One region of the Halomonas sp. 707B3 genome, then DNA from elsewhere that is predicted to be linked to it. Evidence: predicted binding sites of a transcription regulator. Region 1 holds the regulator's gene; each other region holds the start of a gene.

The links. The regulator FliA, encoded in region 1, starts transcription of late flagellar genes. The targets are predictions, from matches to a motif close to CTAAAGTTNNNNNNNNNNCNGCCGATA.
Region 2: the regulator FliA is predicted to act here: its motif matches at 1,501-1,527, upstream of BIS10_RS02975 (flagellar protein FlaG).
Region 3: the regulator FliA is predicted to act here: its motif matches at 2,702-2,728, upstream of BIS10_RS18850 (flagellin).
Region 4: the regulator FliA is predicted to act here: its motif matches at 1,839-1,865, upstream of BIS10_RS14735 (DUF4019 domain-containing protein).

What each region holds. Positions count from the first base shown of each region.
Region 1 is NZ_JAMZBE010000029.1:5,348-10,234, reverse strand. Features, by position in the region: gene BIS10_RS06050 (sensor domain-containing diguanylate cyclase) at 1-1,484, opposite strand, end outside; gene BIS10_RS06045 (OmpA family protein) at 1,508-2,179, opposite strand; gene BIS10_RS06040 (motility protein A) at 2,184-2,999, opposite strand; gene BIS10_RS06035 (RNA polymerase sigma factor FliA) at 3,039-3,740, opposite strand; gene BIS10_RS06030 (flagellar protein FlhE) at 3,767-4,078, opposite strand; gene BIS10_RS06025 (hypothetical protein) at 4,289-4,887, opposite strand, start outside; gene flhF (flagellar biosynthesis protein FlhF) at 4,885-4,887, opposite strand, start outside.
Region 2 is NZ_JAMZBE010000011.1:24,715-29,601, forward strand. Features, by position in the region: gene fliF (flagellar basal-body MS-ring/collar protein FliF) at 1-344, opposite strand, end outside; gene fliE (flagellar hook-basal body complex protein FliE) at 602-928, shown strand; gene BIS10_RS02975 (flagellar protein FlaG) at 1,034-1,393, opposite strand; gene BIS10_RS02980 (HD domain-containing phosphohydrolase) at 1,662-3,353, shown strand; gene fliS (flagellar export chaperone FliS) at 3,526-3,942, shown strand; gene fliT (flagellar protein FliT) at 3,950-4,357, shown strand; gene BIS10_RS18980 (flagellar hook-length control protein FliK) at 4,354-4,887, shown strand, end outside.
Region 3 is NZ_JAMZBE010000001.1:10,124-15,010, forward strand. Features, by position in the region: gene BIS10_RS00050 (glycosyltransferase) at 1-929, opposite strand, end outside; gene BIS10_RS18850 (flagellin) at 1,064-2,629, opposite strand; gene BIS10_RS00065 (cell division protein ZipA C-terminal FtsZ-binding domain-containing protein) at 2,862-3,479, shown strand; gene fliD (flagellar filament capping protein FliD) at 3,642-4,887, opposite strand, start outside.
Region 4 is NZ_JAMZBE010000131.1:920-5,806, reverse strand. Features, by position in the region: gene BIS10_RS14745 (DUF1206 domain-containing protein) at 1-712, shown strand, start outside; gene BIS10_RS14740 (YqaA family protein) at 720-1,322, shown strand; gene BIS10_RS14735 (DUF4019 domain-containing protein) at 1,386-1,793, opposite strand; gene BIS10_RS14730 (class I SAM-dependent methyltransferase) at 2,013-2,768, shown strand; gene BIS10_RS14725 (DUF1456 family protein) at 2,765-3,235, opposite strand; gene BIS10_RS14720 (Replicative DNA helicase) at 3,246-3,668, opposite strand; gene BIS10_RS14715 (DEAD/DEAH box helicase) at 3,900-4,887, shown strand, end outside.

The sequences.
Region 1 (4,887 bases):
AACGCTTTGCGTTCCCGCTCCAGGTGCATATTTAATGTACTGATTTCATAGGCGGAAATTGCCAGCGTCAAATCTTCGCCTAAGTCCTTAGCGGCAAGTCGCTCAACACGCTGCCACGCCTCGCTTTTTCCCACTACCTCTTCACGCCAGGCAGCAGAAGGCGCCATCATAATCGCAGGCTGGGGTTGGGGTACGGAGGTTGGCTGCATCGCCCAATAGAGTGTTTCCACCTGTTCTGGGCGAAAGAAGATCAGCCACCCTCGCTGCGCCGGGCTCATCGGAAGTGGTACAGCCAGGATACCGCACTGCTCAGGCATACAAAGCGATGACGTTAGCGGCTCAGCGGCAATCCCCCGCGTACACCAGGGGCCACTATGTTGATGTGCTTTTTCAAGACGCTTAACAAACTGGCTAATGGTAGGTGAGTCTGGTGTAGTACCACTCGCATGCACACTGCCCTTCAGCCATAGCGCAACGCCGTGGGCACGAAATAGCGAACACCACGTTTCAGCCTGCTGATGGGTAATCTCCTGTGGGCTTTGCGGCTCTAAACGGGCATTGGCCGACAGTACCAAGCTATCTTGAACGCGTTGCAGGTAGCGAGCTTCTTGGCGTGCTCGGAGTAACAGCAGCCGCTGGGTGGCCATCTGTACCAGAGTACGCACCGCGTCACGTACGGGCGGCGCTACTGGATGGGGAGTGGCCGAGTGGCAAAACAGCAGCCCCCATAAGCCGGCATCACCCTGCATGGCCATACTCAGCGCACCCCGCACGCCAAGACGACGTAAGTAGCGCTGACGGGCCGGGGCAGGCGCACGTAGAAAGCAGTGACGCAGGTTTGCGCCTGTGCCTTTTGGCACAAGTGGTTCGCTTGGCGCATCAGTATCTTCAATCAGCCGAACCGGATGGCTTTCATAAGCGCGCCGCAGCGTCAGGGGAAAATCACTGGCCGGAAAACGCTGTCCTAAAAGAGCAGGCAGATGCCCCCCCCGCGCTTCAGCGACAATCAGTCCATGCCAATCGGTGTCGAAATGGCAAACGGAGACACGGTCATGGCCAGTTAGCTGCTGCACCGCCGTTACGAGATAATCCAACAGCTCTTCTTGTTGGGTGGCTTCCGCTAGGCGCATTAGCCGCTCGTTGACGGTGCCCAACAAGCGGCGTTTGCCGAGTGGGTTCAACGGCTCAATCTCCACTATCACGCTACTCTCGGTGCGGTAAGCGTGCAGTTGAAAGCGGGTAGCGCGCTGGGCACGACTAAATGCCAGTGGCCCCGCTAGTCGCTGCTGTCCCTGCAGCTCCTTGCATAACCGCTGACTTAGCCGTTTACCCAGCACACTGCTGAGCGAGAGTTGCGAGTGCTCTTGCTCAGCAATGCCCAACAGCTGGGTGAGATTATTACTCACCGCCTGAATGTGTCTACACTCTTCATCCAGTACCAGAACGGCACCAAATGATTGAAGTAGCGAATGATGCTTCGACACGAAGATAGCCTCGAGATATCTCTTTACCCCTTGACCTGTTGCTTCAGCAACAGCTCAACGCGTCGGTTGGCAGCTCGCCCTTCCGCAGTAGCGTTACTTTCCATGGGTTGGGTGTCGGCATAGCCGACGGCCCGCATACGTGAAATGGCAATACCTTGCCGCTCTAACTGGCGTACCACTGCGATGGCTCGTCCCACTGAGAGCTCCCAGTTAGACGGAAACCGAGCGGTCGCGATCGGCACATTATCGGTGTGGCCCTCAATGGAAATTTGACCATCAAAAGTCTGTAGCACCGAAGAGAGCCGTTCTAACACAACTTGCCCCTGGGGCGTTAGTACATCGTTGCCACTGGGAAATAAAAGGCTATCGTCAATACGTAGCGTAACGCCCTCTTGCCCCTGGGAGACACTCACTCCAGGGATATCAAGCCCTGCCATTTGGGGATGTAAGCCATCGTGGCGGGGAAGTATTCCTGTGGCTAAGCTAGCCAATGGCAGTGACGTAACGGCATTCGAGGGATCCATGATACTGCTTTCACTCCCTTCGCCACCGCCGGATGGCGTAAGCGCCAACAGCAGTACAAACAGGGTAATCAGCAGCGTCAATACATCCAGGTAACTGGTCAGCCAGCTCTCGTCACTCTCCCCCACTTCGGCGGGAAGCTCCAAAGCATGCCGTGAATCGCGGTCGAGCATGGCGCTAACCTTTTAATGCGGAACCCATATCGGGCCGAGGCTTAACGTTCGCGTCACGAATTTCGTCGTGGTAATTCGCTACGAAGGAGTTAAGCGTCTCTTCAATAAACGATGGCAGACGGCGCTTGGTAATTAGCGAAATGCCTTCCAGCACCATGTTCATAGTGATAAGACGCTCTTCCGTACGCCGCTCTAGCTTCACGGCAATCGGTTTAAACACCAAATTGGCCAACAGGATGCCATAGAAAGTAGTCAACAGCGCCACTGCCATCCGGGGCCCAATTACTTCCAGGTCACCCGCATCCATCACTTCGAGCATGTTGACCAAGCCTACCAAAGTACCAATCATGCCAAAGGCCGGTGCATAGGTGGCCATGGTGCGGAAAATTTGGGCTTCAGCATGCTCGCGGGCTTTCAGCCGCGCAATACGCCAGCGCAGCATGTCGAAGATTTCATCCTCTTTTGTATTCGCAATGACCAGTTGGATACCGGTGCGCAAAAACGGATTACGGGTATGTTCCAGTTCTTTCTCAACCGCTCTAACATCCCCCTTAAACCAAAGGCGCGACATGGAAACCAACTCATTGATGTCATCTCGCACATAGGTGTTTTCACGGCGGAAAACTAAACCAACCAGACGCACCACACGCAGCACTTCTTTCAGCGGATAGCTGATAAACGTGGCCGCCAGCGTGCCAGTGACCACAATGGCAAGCCCCGGTAAGTTAATAAAGCTCTCGGGCGACTCTGCGGTAAAAAATAAAACGCTTACCAACAGCAGCATGCTGGCAAATATACCGATCAGCGTAGATGGATTCATCAACGGCTCCTCGCCGGTTATGGTTAGTGAGTGAGAGGGTTAATTAGTCTCATGTAGGCGAGCACGCAGCCGACTCACCGCCTGGCTGTGAAGCTGTGAAACCCGTGATTCGGTGACACCGAGCACAGCGCCCACTTCTTTTAGATTCATCTCTTCTTGGTAATACAGCGCCATTAGCAGCTTCTCGCGCTCGGGCAGTGCTTCAATGGCGTCGATCAGCGTTTGCCGCTGCTGTTCATCCAATAATTGTTCAAACGGCTGTCGGTGAGTGTCGTCCCCCGCAGGCTCGCTGCCATCCGCAATGAGCTCTTCGAACGGCAATAATTGCCCGCTATTGGTATCGTTGAGCAGTTGCTGGTAATCACTTAGCGGCATCTCCAGTTCACGGGCAATCTCCCCCTCTTCCGGGGGGCGCCCCAGCTGCTGCTCTAAACGACGCACAGCATCATCTACCGCCCGTGCCGAGCGGCGTACGCTGCGGGGCAGCCAGTCACGAGTGCGCAGCTCGTCCATCATCGCGCCACGGATGCGCTGGCTTGCAAAGGTAGCAAATGTTGCTCCCTGGGCAGCATCAAAGCGCCCTAATGCCTCTAACAAGCCCACCATACCCGCCTGGATCAGATCATCCAGCTCAATACTTGCGGGCAACCTTACCTGCAGCGTTAAGGCCTGACGTCTCACCAGTGGCATGTATTGAGTTAACAGCTCACTCTGTTTGATCCTGCCTTGTGCTGTATACATCCTCGTGCCTCGCGGCTTAACAACCTTTACTGATAGTTCACGATCACTTGTAACCCCTGTACTCGCACAGGGCGTTGCCCTGGCTGCAGCGTAAACCGAAAGTACAGCGGTGCGCTCGCCAACATTCCCGATAGAGCGGTCGTGCTACCGCGCATGCCTGATAGTGCAACACAGCGTTCAGGATGACATAGCCAAGCGTTCACAGGCGTTCCCGGCGGTGACTCAAAGCGCCATTGAATTCGCGACAGCGCAGCATTACGCAGCGGGACGCCCGCTGGCGGGGTTATCGCCTGGCTGCTGCTGGTACGGTCGCTCATTGCTACCATCACACTAGGCACTTGGCTGCTCCAACTACCGGTTGCGGCCTGCGTATTCAACGCGAAAAACCATAACCCTGCTACTAGCCCTAAACAGCCCATTTTTCTTACTGTTAACAACTTTGCAGGTTTTATCAACGCCTCAATAGCCATCTGCTTAGCGTTACTTACCCAACTCGCCAAACTCTGCATAACTCTCCCCTTGAGCGACAAATGCACCCTGGCCCGCCGCTAGCGCGCCAGCAGCAGAAGCTCAATATCTAAATAACGAGCGGAAGCATTGCCCAAATTATCCAGCAACCCCTGGCGCGGCAGGTGGGGTTCATGAAGGGCTAGAAGACGCTGCGGACCACCATGCTCGCGTAATTGGCGCAACACTCGGTACATGGTGGCAAAGGCGTCAGCATCACTGTTGATCCACAACGCCCAGCGTGAGTAACGCTCGGCTAAGTCAGTCAGCGAGGCGCTGTTAGGCATGACAATATGAATATCCCAATCCTGTGGGTCACCTGCCCATTGCCGCCCCAGGGCCGACCATTGCCCCAGCCGACCTCGCACTTTGTCCACCTGCGCTACACCAGCATGAGGTAAGCCTACTACCACTAGCGTTTTTTTCGGTCTTGGAGGCGCCACGGTGGCAGGCTCGGCAGCAGCAGCTACCGTAGGTGCCATGGCCTCCTGGGTATACGCGGCGGCTTCCTCTTCGTTAACGGGAGCGGCAGGCACTGTCTCGTCACTTTCCACGTTATGGCCGACTTCATCAGCACCACGCTGCTGGCGCTGTAAATCGGCCCATTTGCGCAGGCCAGCCGCCTGATCCTGGCCACTCA
Region 2 (4,887 bases), on a different contig from region 1:
TGCACCTGCTCGCCGGGCACCAGCAGTGCCTGGCCCCCCTGGCTAAACTGATAGGGTACGCCGCGGCTATCAAGCTCCGAAATAATTCGTCCACCATCCGCTTCGCTCAGGTTGCTGTAAAGCACACGGTACTCGGGGCTGCTAGCCCACATAAATAAAGCAGCCACAACGGCGATAGAGGCCGCTGCCGCAATCAATACAACCACTAATGGATTGCTGCGCAGCTGTTTCATGGTGCGCGCCAAGGCAGAGGGGCTGCTGGATTCGTTTTCCGCCGCTCCACTGCGAGAGGCGTTTGGTGTCGTGCTGTTTTGACGGCCTGCCGTAGCACCAGTTTCGCTCATGCGTCCCTCCAGAAGGGCAGGCAAAACGGGTGTCGGCCCAGGCGCATCACCAAAGAAGGCATAGGCTATATCCGTCAATCGCGGTTATCCGCTAAAAAGATGAAGCGGAATTGTGATGAACGCCATTATCCGGGGGTGTGTCGACCATAAATGAACGAAAAGCTTGGCTTTTTATACTCATTTGTACGTATGACGCTTCTCCTACCAATGGTAGGCTTTTTGTACTAATTGATTTTCCGCAAAAATGAGGCCTGCGTATGAGTTCACCTTCTATACAGTCTGCGCTGCAACAGATGCAGGGGCTAGCGGCACAAGCGGCTCAGCCTATTAAAGGGGAGCATGTGGCAACCGCTGTTGGTCAAGGTGGCTTTGGAAGTGAGCTGCAGTCCTCTATACAGCGAATTAATCGGTTGCAGCAAGCGGCTAATACCAAGGCGATGGCGTTTCAGGCAGGCGAGCCAAACATTGAGTTAAACGATGTGATGGTAGATATGCAAAAAGCCAGTGTGGCCTTTCAAATGGGCATGCAGGTGCGCAACCGCCTAGTAACTGCCTATCGTGATGTGATGAATATGCAGGTATAGGGGGCGTAAAGTAGTTATGCGGCTAGCTGGGTGGGTAGTGGGAAGGCGAACGCTTAGGCTGGTACGTTATCGCTTTTCAAGGCGCCCGCAGCGTTCGCTTGGTTTCTATGCTTTAAGAGAGATCAGTTTTCCTTGCAGTTCTTCTAGCCGCTCGGCCAGTAGCAGCACTTCTTCTGCTGGTATTTGACGTATGACGTCACCCGTTTCTCGATCAATGACCCTTGTAATGATGCGAGCCGATTGTTCGCTAATATCAAATTCCAACCCACGGGGACGCATGACATCGTTAATGCGCTGTATCGGTTCAACAAGCGCTTCTTTTGTGGCCTTATTGCCATCTGCTGCTGCTTCATCGCCGCTTGGGGTGACTGGAGGTAGGGGATCGATAGCGGGGCGCGTAGAGCGTTCCTGCGATAAAGCGGCCGTTATTGCTGGTGTGGCTGAGTCAATGGATAGTGGGCTCATGTACAACGTTCCTCTATTAAATAAGCCCGCCGGGGGGGGCTAGGCAACGTAACCGAGTAAAGGCATTGAGGCCGTTTACCGTCTGGTGATGAGCCTCTTTTTCAATCTATCGGCGCGTTTGTCACAAACTTTATCCTTTTACTATAGATGAAAAGAAAAGTGTTATGAGTCCTATGGCGGACATGCGGCTCGATAAAGGCTTCTGTTATGCTCTGCTGCTTTGTGATGAGCGTTAACGTATAACGCGTCTGGGGAAAGCGAGGCACGCATGGCAGTCCAACAAGATGAGTACGAGAGCGTCACTAGCCCATCGGTAATCAGCTCTCTTCTGAATACTATGATAGAGAGCGGTGGGGTGACTCTCTGCTTGGCCACTCCTGATGCGCGTCCAGAGCCAGTGGTCTTGATGGAGCAGCACGCGGGCGAAACGCTGGTAATGGATCTGTCATCGGTTGACTACCTGCTAAGTCGTTTACAGCAGGGAGAGCAATTTTTTTTGCGGGGTCAGTCACAGGGAAAAGTGGTGCGGACACCGCTGTTATCTTTGACGGAGACCCGTCGTTCTGGTGGTCGTTTTCTTTGTTGTAGTAATTACCCAAGTTCGGTCGAAGTGCTGCAACGACGCGAGTCATATCGTGCTGAATTGCGCATGGGAATGGTGGTGTCTGCACTGGTTGTTGGTGAGAGTGGTGAGAGTGCCCAGGGGGAGCTCCGTGACCTCTCCCAGGATGGGTGCCAGCTTGAGTTGCCATTAACAGCAAGCGGTGTTTTGGCTGAAACGCAATACTCGCTCAAACTTGCGTTTACCTTTCCAAACGGCACTTACTTTGAAGTGAATGGCGTTGCCCGCCATCAGAAAACTGATCCCGAGCGGCACATGCTACGCGTTGGCTTTCGCTTTGCAGGGTGCACTTCCGAGCAGGAACGGCAGATTTGGTACTTTGTCTGCGAGATTGAGCGTGAAGCTGCGCGTTATAAAAAGGAGGCGCAGGAGGAGCGGCAGCCATCGCCTCTGTTTGAGCAGCCAGGCAAACGCACTCCAGATACTGAGCACATAGGACGGCGCGATATACGCCGCTATGCCACACCGATGGCAAGGCGTTTGGTTAAGGTAGCTGCTTATCTTGATGCACAGTTGCTCATGCTTCAGCAAGGCAGTGATATTGATTCAAGGCAGCTCTCTCGTAATGCGGACCGCTTACTGATGCTGCATGAAGAAGATCGAGAGGGACTGCTGTTTGCCTCCCGCTGTTTGTCTTTAGAGCCGCTGCTGGTAAGGCACGGGATTGCTGTTGCAGTCCATTTGCTGGATTTAGTAGGAGCCAATATGCCGCGGGATGTGCGCAAGGCGATCGTTGCCAGCGGGCTGGTGCATGATTTGGGTAAGGCGCTTATTCCTCAGGTCGTGTTCAAAGCGCCAAATTTTGAAGCGACACATCGGCAGGCATTAAGTGAGCATGTTTCCCTCTTGATGGCTCGGCTACATACCTGCCAATGGCTGTCTGCTACGGTGGCGCAAGCGGTCATTGGGGGGATCAACGAGCGGCTTGATGGTAGTGGCTATCCGGCAGGAATCACCGGGGATGATATTAACGAGTTGGCGAAAGCCAGTGCAGTGGTTGACGTTGTTGAGGCGATGCGGCGAGATCGCCCAGATCGCCCGGCCCGCACGGCGCAGCAAATTTACCGCCACTTGCTGGCTCATCCGCATCAGTTTGATCGCCGTTGGATGAGGCGTTATGTCGAACATTTCAAGGTCCTGCCGGTGGGGTCGTTAGCGCTTTTCTCTAGTGATCAGCTTGCCTGGATTTTGCGCCTTGATGATAGTGGGGCGCCAGCAGAGGTGGTGCTGGCCCAAGCAGCTGAGCCGCCAATGCGCGATAATTTAGGGAGTGTGTTGCGTGGCGATGTTTTTGAGCGACTAGGCAAGCCTGTCAGAGAAGTGGCGGTTTCTACATAGGACGCCGAATTCAGGCAAGCAGCTAAATTAAAAAGTAATCAGGCATTAAAGTCTGCTGTGGCTTCGCCGATATATTTAATAGCTGAGCATATATGCTCAACCTTGAATGATGAACAGCACGACTGGCTTTTTGCCCTAGCTGTTGTTACACCCTATAAAGGAGTGCCCACTAATGACCTACACTCGCGGTGGCGCCGCTAACGGACGAGGCGCTAATGCTTATGCCCGTGTCGGTGTTGAAAGTGGTGTCATGTCAGCTGATCCTCACCAGCTGATCGTGATGCTATTTGATGGCGCTCAGGCGGCAATCCGCGCAGCGCGAATTCACATGCAAGCTGGCAACCGAGCTGAAAAAGGCAAGTCAATTTCCAAAGCGTTGGATATTGTTAATAACGGTTTAGCGGCCGCCCTTGATCAAGAGCAAGGGGGTGTCATTGCAGAGAGGCTCGCCTCACTTTACGATTATATCGCCCGCTTGCTGTTAACAGCTAACTTGCGAAACGACGAAGAGAGCCTCAACCAAGCTGAGCGGTTGCTTGAGGATATCGCCTCAGCATGGCGTGAAATCGGTCAACAGCAGAGTGCGTGAGGCAGGCATGGCAGCTCCCGAAGCAGTTCGTGATATTTCTCAGCAAACGCTGCTCGATGCATACGAAAAGCTGTTGGTGCGTGTGAATGACATGCATGAGCTTGCAGATGCTGAACAGTGGGCCGAGTTGATCGAGCAACGCAGTAATTATGTGATGCTCGTAGAAGAGCTCCGTGAGCTGGATGCACACGTTACGCTTGACGCTGCAGGTAAGCAGCGTAAAACAGAGTTAATAGAACATATCTTAGAGCATGATGTGGAGATTCGTCGTCGCCTGGTGGCACGACGCGATGAGCTTGGCAGGCTGATTGGCGTCACCCAGCGCCAGCGGGACCTGCACCGAGCTTATGCTCCCCAGCAGGGAGCTTATAGCGCCTTTGATGTCGATGCTTCTCAGAATAAGGGGGCATCGTGAGTGGCATTACGCCGCTTATTGATACCCTCTTACATCAAGTGCTTGGGCGCCAGGGAGAGGTGTCCTCTCAGCGTGTATTAAATGCGCCAGTACAGCCAGTCTTACCGGGGGAGGGGCCACGTGCCTTGCAAGGCGATGCAGGGTTGGATGGCCGTCCGCTTGCTCCCCTGCTTGGTGACCTAAAGCGGTTGCCAGGTGCGTCTGAGGGGGCGCGTCAGTCTCAGCCTGGAAGTCCTCCCACTGGTAATGGCGCACCCACCTCAACACAGACACACTTCAGCCCTGCTGCTCGCACGATTGCGGATGTATTACTGCGTTTCCCGGCACCTCCAGCGGTAATGAAGCCCCAGGCCCCGCTGATGTCGGCTCAAGACGCACCATCGGCGCAAGTGCTGGCAAGTCGTTTAGAAGCAAGCATCCGCGATAGTGGATTATTTTATGAGTCCCACCTGAAGCGTTGGTTTCAAGGTGAAACTCCACGCCAGCAACTACTGCGTGAACCACAAATGCAACCTGGGCCTCGCCCGACA
Region 3 (4,887 bases), on a different contig from region 1:
TTCTTGAAGCGCTGGGTAATGTGGTCTTCGTCACTGTGCGTCGGGTAGCAGTAGAGTTCAACCTCCTCGGGATGCAGCCGCTCCACTGCTTCAATGATCATGTTGCCAACAGGGTGACTTCTGAAGCCATCCGAAAACATGCCTATACGCAGTATCTTAGCCGGTGACAGGTTACTGGGTACGGGCCGGGCTGGCGGCTGGCGAGGCGCATAGCGTGTTTGCCACTCTTTGCACAATTCAGCGATCTCGTCACTACCCCAATCAGGCGAGTAATGCACCGCCGTTAGCAAATTAGCAAACGGGAGGGGATTATCCTTATCCAGTGCAATCGCTTTCTTGTGATACTCCACTAGCTTGTCAAAATCCCCTAAATCCCGGTACACAACCCCTGCACCATTCCACGCCCTCACATTATCGGGGCTTTGCTCAAGAATATGGTGATAAACATCGAGAGCCTCTTCGTAGCGCGCCAGCTTCATCAGGTTCTGCGCCTTGTACTCCAATAGCTCAGGATTATCAGGGCTTAGTGCCTCGGCAGTTTCAAGAGTTTCAAGAGTAAGTGCATGTTGCCCACTATGGAACTGTAGCGCCACTAAACCAATTAACGCCTGAAGGTGTTGTGGATTGTCTTCCAAAACACTGTTCAGGTATTTTTGCGCCTGCGCCATATTACCCAGCAACGTGTGTGTATACCCAAGCCAAGCAAGGTTATTATGCTCGTTAGGGTTCAGTTGCCCTGATGTTTCCAAGCTGGCAATAGCTTCGTGCAACCGCCCTTTACGCATCTGGATAACCCCCAGCCTGCGCCAGGCGGCGGCATTATCGGGATTCTTGTACGCATTTCTTTCGGCTTCTTCCAGCGTGATGAAATTCTTTCCCCTGGTAGTATGCACTCTGCGAAGGTTCTTTTTACGTACTGGCTTTGCCATGACTTTACCTATCACCCAATTTATCCAGCCAGCATACCTGATGCCTGGGATTTCTAGTTATAAAAAAACCGGCCCACAAGGGCCGGTTATTAAAGCATTGGGGCAAGATGCTGACCCAGTTATCACGCCAGCAATTAACCCAGCAGAGAAAGAACGTTCTGCGGCAGCTGGTTAGCCTGTGCCAGTACGGAAGTACCGGCCTGTTGAAGGATCTGTGCACGTGTCATCTCGGCAACTTCAACTGCATAATCAGCATCTTCAATACGTGACCGTGCCGCAGAAAGGTTAGTCTCATTGGTGCTCAGGTTAGTAATTGCAGACTCAAAGCGGTTCTGCACAGCACCCAGTTCAGAACGAAAGCTGTCAACCTGATTCAGTGCGGCGTCGAGCTTCTTCAGCGGGTCGTCAGTTAGTTGCTTACCTAGCTCGACTGTACCGTCAGTTTCGTTAACTGTGGCGCTATAGTAGACATCCTTACCATCTACACTGCCCTTGACTACATAACCTTCCTGATTACTTTCACTGTTATAAGCAAAGACCTCCACATTATCAGTATCGCCTACCTTCGCAGTATCCAAACCGCTTACATTAATTGTAACCGCGTCCTCTGGATTACTGACGATAGCCCCCGTTACTAAGGTCTCACCATCAAGGTCGCCGGCTGTAGAGCCAGCCACGGAACTGTCGTAGGTGACTTCACCTGTATCATAATCGATAGTTGCAGCATAATAGCTTTCACCATCTTTCACATAGAAATCATTTGCAGGCGTTGTACTATTTCCATTATCTACATATAGCTCTGGTTCAGGATTAGCACTATCATCAAGTGATGCAGGGTCATATGCAACCACCACATCATTGCCCTCGGCATCACTACCAACTACTACATCATCGCCGTCATTTATCTGAGTGAAGACACTAGCATCAGTCGCGTTCATGGCTGCTGCGGACGTTGAGCTAAATTCAAGTTCGCCCGTAGCATTATCATAAGTTACGGCATAACCTTCATTAGCGGTAGCGTCATATGCGAAAAGATTGCCGTTTTCATCTTTATAAAGATCGTAGTTTGTAGCTGCTGTACTACTATCAGTAAAGAAAGCATCTTTAGGATTAAGAGAGGAAGATTCTAACGTTTGTGTTGCCGTTGTCTCAAGATCACTAATACGGAAAGTACTGGTAGCATCAAAGCTTCCCAGCCCAAGCGCGCTGGCCGTAACTTCCTGCAGATTGACTGAAATAGTTTCACCGTCGTTGGCGCCTACCTGAATATCCAACCCCCGATCAGCTGCAAGTACCGCTGTGCCGTTAAAGTTGGTCTCGGCGGAAATACGGTCGATCTCACTAAGACGCTGTGTAATCTCGTCCTGAATTGACTGCAGGTCATCTGCAGAGTTGGTGCCATTTTGTGACTGAACAGTCAATTCACGAATACGCTGCAAGTTGTCATTAATTTGGTTCAAACCACCTTCAGCGGTTTGCGCCACAGAGATACCGTCGTTGGCATTACGCTGTGCTTGAGATAGGCCAGTGATTTGGCTGCTCATACGGTTAGCGATCGCCTGGCCAGCAGCGTCGTCTTTGGCGCTATTGATGCGCAGGCCAGAGCTCAAACGCTCCATAGAAGTTTGCAGAGAATTTTGCGATTCACGCAGGTTCTGCTGACCGATCATCGATGTAATGTTGGTATTGATCACTGACATGGTGATTCTCCTTGCTGGAACACTGGCCTAGAAGGCCCGCTTTTCGGCCACTGTGTGTGCCGTTGTCCTAATTAACGGCTCGAAAGAGAGAACCTTTAGGGTAAATAGTAAAAATTTATGTAATTTTTGGTGAACACTACCCCAACATGGCACTACACAGCTGGCCGAGGCGCTGCATTTTTATGCGTAGAGGGGTATTGTACGTTCATACGAATGCAGGAGAGGATGCATCATGATAACAACCTACCTACCATTGCTACTGGGCGGCATCGCTGTTGTGCTAGGGCTGATAAGCTTTGCGCTGTTTTATAAGGTGGTGATTGCACCACGCAAGGCCGAGCCTTCCTCTCAGCAGGCCCCCACTCCCTCACCTACTTCCTCAGCAGAGCAGGCGGATACCACCAGCTACCAACGCCAGCCTAAAACATCCAGCAAGCAAAGCAAAAAGCCGACCCAGCAGTGTTTGTTTGTGATGTTTGATACCCCCAGCCAAGCCATTAACCAAGCGCTGGGGGAAATGCTTGCCGCGAAAAATGCCTTTTACGAGGCGGAGCTAGGCGCCTTCCACCTTCCACCGGGGCCGCAGGGTTACCCGATTATGCTGGCTAGCGCTACCTCGCCGGGTAAGCTGCCGCCGCTACATAAAGAGCATAAAGAGGGGGAGCATACGCCGGTGCAGGGGGTGTCGATCTTGATCCGCTTTTTGAACACGCGGAAGGTGTCGCGCAACCCGGAGGATTTAATTACCTTTACCCATGAGGTGGCGGCGCTGGGTGGCAAAATTTTGGATGCTAAGCGTAAGCCCATCACGGAAGAGAGTTTGGCGGCCATGTACCGAGAGGGAGAGTAGCTGGAAGGGGTTAGGTTGCTTTGTCGTTGTGCCCTGCAATCGCGTGGGGCATATTAAGAATGGTGCTAAAACCCGTCGCCCGCTGAAGCGGCCTCTTTCTGAGCGGTTCACTTTATCGCCCGTTGAGGCCGCTTTTGGCGTTATTGGCTACCGTGACGTTGGCTACTTTTTACGGCCTAGCTGAGCATCTAGCGCATCAAACTGCTGGGTTAAGTAGGAACTCATGCTGTTCATCTGGGCAATCATGCTATCTAGCTGGCCGAACTGGGTGCGGTAGCGGGAGATGGTGCCTTCAATGGTTTTTTCCATGCGCTCATAGCGCTCATCCAGGCTTTTTACACGGCTTTCGGCACCGCTAATCGCTAGCTTTACTACACCGTTATCGCCAAGCATTCGCTCTACGGTGCTGTCGAGCTGGGCTGCCAGGCCATTGCCTGCTTCGCCACCGACGAAAAAGTCGCTGAGTGCTTGGGGGTTATTGGCGACTAGGTCGCTGATTTTGTCTTCATCCATTTCCAGCGTGCCATCTCGTTGCAGGGTAATGCCTAGCTGGTTAAGCGTGGAAAGTTCACCACCGGCTACGCCGCCAGTCAGTACGCTCCGCAGGCGGCTTTCAATGGTGCGCACGGTGCTGTCGCCTACCAGATCACCGGCGGTTTCGCTGTCGCCATTAAAACTGGTGAGTTTGCCAATGGTGCCTTTCAGGTCGTTAAACGCTTTTACAAAGCCGCTAATGGCTTCGCGCTGCTTGAGCGTATCGCGCTCTACGTTCACCGTGCTGGAGGCGGTTTCACCATCGGCAATGCTGAGTTCCGCTAGGTTGAGGGTAACGCCCTGAATGGCCCCTTCGATCTGGTTGTTGGCGCTGCTAATGGCAATGCCGTTTACCGTTAACGCGGCGTTTTCACCGGTTTGCTTGGTGGCGGCATCTTCTGCAAAGGGGCCTGCTACCGTGGCTCCAGCTGCATCTACGAAGCCAAAGCTGGCAATAGAGGCATCCGCGCCGGTCGTTTTAGAGCTAAGCGCCAGCCGGTAGCCTGTGCCATCGTTAATAATGGTGGCGTTTACCCCAGCCTCTTTGTTGGCGTTAATGGCATCGCGGATGTCGGTTAGGCTGCTGTCTGCCGCAATATCAATGCTGACCGTATCGCTATTGCCAAAGGTGAGCTGAATGGCGGTGGCGCTCTGCAAATCTAGCGCGGTATCGCTCTCGGTGACTCTGCTAGATGCTAGGGAGCCTGTGGTGGCGAGTTTTGTTACTTCAACGCGGTAGCTGCCCGGCAGTGCATCAGCCGTGGCCGTGGCTTTAATCGCATCGCCCTGCACGTTAGCCGAGAGGCTTTGGTAAAGCGCTGGGTCGTTAACTTTCGCCACGGCGTCTTGGAATGCGTTTAGCGATGTTTGCAGC
Region 4 (4,887 bases), on a different contig from region 1:
AGCGGCACTGGCGGCGCTTGGCCAAGGCGGCCAAACCGAAGGCAGCCGCGGCGCGCTTGAAAGCGTACTAACCGCCCCCTTCGGCAAAGTGCTGCTGGGCATTATTGCATTGGGGTTAGTGGGCTATGCCGTATGGCGCACGCTGCAAGCCCTTCAGGATACTGATCACCACGGCAGCGGCACTAAAGGGCTGGCGATTCGCGGGGGCTTGCTGGTTAGCGCCGTTACGCATACGTTCTTGGCCTTTTTTGCTGCCAAGCTTGTTGTTCATATCGGCGGCTCTAGCGGCTCTGGAGATGGTTCTGAAAGTGCGGCCAGTTGGCTGATGCAGCAGCCCTTCGGGCGCTGGCTGGTGGCGGCAGTCGGCGTTGCGCTGATTGGCGCGGGCATCGCCCATGCCATTAAAGGCTGGAAAGCAAAATTCGACCGCCACTTCTCAATGCCTGCCAAAGTGCAGCGCTGGGCTTACCCAGTATGCCGCTTTGGGTTAGCGGTGCGTGGCTTGGTATTTGTCATGGTTGGCAGTTTCTTTATCCTAGCGGCTTACCAGTTCAACCCTAACCAAGCGGGCGGCACGGCCGAAGTGTTCAGCACGTTAAGAGGCCAAGCCTTCGGCCAGTGGCTGCTCGCGTTTGTGGCTGTTGGGCTATTTGCGTTTGGCGTGTATAGCTTATTAACCGCTGTTTACCGCCGTATTAACCCCTCCCTATAGCGATCCTATGGCCTTTACGTCAACGCGTACGAAGCAGTGGTTTGAGCGTATTAACGGCTCGAAAAATATGTTGTGGCTGCTCGCCACCCTCTCCTTTTTAGAAACCATTATTCTGCCGATTCCCATTGAACTGGTATTAATCCCGCTAATGGCAGTGAACCGGCAGCGCATCTGGGCTATTGCCGCCGTTACCACGCTGGGCTGTTTAGTGGCTTCGATAGTGGGCTACGGCGTGGGCATGGTGCTCTACCAATCCCTCGGCACGTGGTTTATCGAATTTATGGGGATGGAGCAGAGCTATCAGGCGTTTCAAGGCTTCTTTGACCAGTACGGCTTTGCCGCCATTCTCGCCATTGGCATTTTGCCGATTCCGTTTCAGGTCGCGATGATTACCGCCGGGCTTTCCGGCTACCCGATTACGTTGTTTGTGCTTGCTGCGCTTATTGCCCGTGGGCTGCGTTACTACGGTTTAGCTTGGTTGGTCTACCGCTTTGGATACCGGGTAGTAAACATGTGGAAACGCCACGCGCTGAAAACCAGCCTGGCACTAGGCAGTGCAGTGCTGCTATTGGTGCTGGGGATGCAGGGGTTGGCGGGGCTGATAGTATAAAAGAGAAAGCCTGGGTAGCCGCCCATGCTTCTGGCGGCTATTGAACAGCGCTATTGAACAGCGCTATTGAACATAGTACCCACTGACCCGCCAGATGCCCTCTTCCAAATGCGGTGTTACTACCTCAACCACTCGCTGGTTATCCGAGAAACGGGTTTGGAAAGCGAACTCTTTGTAATCGTTACGGGGAGCGCCCGGCATAGAGGTGTATTGCGACATACGGATACGCCGCCGAGACTCTACACTGCCCACTTCGCCACGGGCCAGCGCCACAACGCGCTGCAACATGCTCGGGGAGAGTGGCGTTTTCAGCAGCGGGGAAGCGGCCTCCCACGCCTGCTCATACTTTCCCTGGTCAATCGCTTCCAGCCACGCCAGCGCTGCTTCCTCAGCGGACTCGGAAGCTGCGTGAACCTGGGAAGAGAGTGCAAACAGTATGGCAAAGAGAAACAGGGCAAGTAACTTGGGCATAACGGTCTCTTATTGCGGAAAAGGATCTTGTGCGACTTAAGTAGTTATCGGATAACCACGCTATTTCTTTAGGAACAATAACCATAAAGTCGTCCTAGCAATGTTAAAGAATGCAAAATCGCTAGGTGAGCCGCCTCGCCATAAAGCAACTTCTCAAACCACAACCGCTCGTTTACTATGCGCCACCCAATTTATTTCAGCCCTCACCATTAGGCCACTATGTCCGTCAACGCACTCTACACCGACCTTTCTGGCTATTACGATTTGATGTGCGTCGACATCGACTACCACGCCCAAAGTAATGCCATCCATCGCCTGCATCAGATGTTTGGTAACGGAGGCAAGCAGCACCTGGATTTAGCCTGCGGCACCGGCCCCCACGTGCGCCACTTTCTTGATGCTGGCTTCACCAGCAGCGGATTGGACATCAACCAGCCGATGCTGGATATCGCCGCCCAGCGCTGCCCAGAGGCACACTTCTCACTGCAAGATATGTGCAGCTTTGAAGCCAGCGAACCGCTGGATCTCATCACCTGCTTTCTTTACTCCATCCACTATAACGATGGCCTGGAAAAGCTTAGCGCCTGCATCGCCAGCGCCCACCGCGCCTTAAACGAGGGCGGCGTGTTCTACTTCAACGTAGTGGATAAACAGCGGATCGATAACGAGCTGTTCGTTAGGCACACGGCTAAACAGGCAGACGCCGCGTTCACCTTCCGCTCGGGGTGGCACTACAGCGGGCAAGGGGCACGGCAGTCGTTACGGCTGAGCATTGAGAAAACAGAGGCAGGCGCAACGCAGGTGTGGAACGACGAGCACCCCATGGTGGCGGTCAGCTTTAGCGAACTTATCGCCCTGCTGGAGCCTACCTTCGAGGTGCACGTGTTCGAGCATGATTACCAGACCATCACGCCCTGGGATAACGTCTCAGGTAATGCGATCTTCGTGTGTGTGAAGCGCGAGGGCCTCGCTTAGCCTTTATCGTTCGGGCGCAGCTGGAGCTGAATGCCCATCAGGAAATTGCGCAGCATTTGGTCTTTACACTCACGGTAGTTCTTATGGCTCGGCTTGCGGAAAAACGCGCTGAGCTCATGGTGGCTTAGCGGCAGTCCCACCTGCTCAAACACTTCCAGCACATCATCGGCCTTCATGTTCAGCGCAATGCGCAGCTTCTGGAACACCATGTTGTTGTTCAGCTGCGATTCTGGCGCAGGCTGCGGGCCTTCACGCTTGCCGCGCTTAAAGCTGATGAAACCGTTCAAGAACGCGGCCAGCTCGCGGTTCTTCATCGTGACGAAGGCATCGTCTTCGTCTTTTTTCAGCCACGCGGTGACCTGCGGCTGGGTAACGGGCACTTCTGCTAGCGCGAAGATATCCACGATGGTGTTGTCTTTTAAATCAAAGGTGTAGCGGATACGGCGAAAAATATCGTTATTGGTCAAAATCAGGTTCCTAACCGGTAGTTAATGTTGCCAGCAGCTCATCAATTTCTGCTTTGAGTTCGTTATCTTCAATAGTGTGGGCACTGGCCTGGGCCTGCTGCAAGCGTTCAATCGCCGCCTGGGTGTCGCCCAGCTCCACTTGCAGTGCCGCCATGGAAAAACCAATCGAGGCAATGTGGTCGTTAGACTGCTTCGCTACCGCCTTATCCAGCGCTTTTTGGTAGATGGGCAGCGCGTCTTCTAGCTCTTCGGTGAAGTCGGCCAGGGTTTCCCACTGCTCCGGGTGGTCTTTCTCGGTGTTCTCGTGCTCGGTGCAGATCGCCTGCAGCTCAGCATACAGCGCTTCAAAGGTGGCACGGTCATCTTTGGCAGCGGCCTTCATCAGCTTTTCGGCGAGTTCGTACACTGCCTTGTAAATTTTGGTGTTAATCATGGACCACTACCCCTATTGCTCAGTAACAGATGACGCAAAACAGACGCATAACAAACCCAGCACGCGTGAGCTTCTGGGTGAATGGGGGGATTATACCTTGTGGGGATGGGGGTACGGGGGAAAGGTTGGATGGAAATAAACGCGTATTCGAGCAACGAACGGTTGATTTTACGCTATGCTGCACCACTTTTTATTTTCGACACCCCTTACGACACTCTGTCAGAGCTTCTCATGCCCTTTTCAAAACTAGGCTTATCCAGCCCTCTCGTTCAGGCGATTACCGAACTCGGTTACAAAACGCCAACGCCCATCCAAGAACAAGCGATTCCTGCCATTCTGTCGGGCAAAGATTTAATCGCCACCGCACAAACCGGCACGGGCAAAACCGCTGCCTTTGTGCTGCCGCTGCTGGAGCAGTTCAGTAAAGCCGCAGAGCCGCTGCGCGGTAAACGCATTCGCGCACTCATCCTTGTGCCCACCCGCGAGCTGGCGGTTCAAGTGGAAGCCAGCGTGGCGCAATACGCCAAGCATACCCAGCTCACCTCAATGGCCGCGTATGGCGGTGTAGATACCGCTCCGCAAAAAGAGCGCTTGATTGAAGGGGTGGATATTCTGGTCGCCACACCGGGCAGGCTGCTGGATTTGGCGCATCAGCGCGCGCTCCACTTTGATGAACTGCAAGTCATGGTGCTGGACGAAGCAGACAGAATGGTCGATATGGGCTTTGTGGATGATATCCACAAAATCATCGTGCGCCTGCCGGAGAACCGACAGAACCTGCTGTTCACGGCCACCATGACCAACGACGTTCGCGCCATCGCCCACGCGTTTTCAGACAGCAAAATGACCGATATGGCGGCGAACATCTCCATTACGCCCAACGTCCGCGCCGCCGCCACCATCAAACAGTGGCTGATCACAGTCGACAAAGACACTAAGTCCGCCCTGTTGAGCCACCTAATCACCGAGCAAGCGTGGGATCAGGCGCTGATTTTTGTCGAGAAAAAACACAGCGCGGCCAAGCTGGTGGCTCAGTTGGAAAAACGCGGTATTCAAGCGGATTCCATCCATGGCGGCAGAAGCCAGGCCATGCGTGAAAAGGTTTTGGATCAGTTCAAATCGGGCGAGCTGAAGTACCTAGTAGCTACGGGCGTCGCCGCGCGGGGGTTGGATATTGGTGAACTCAGCCGTGTGGTGAATTACGATTTACCCTTCCAGC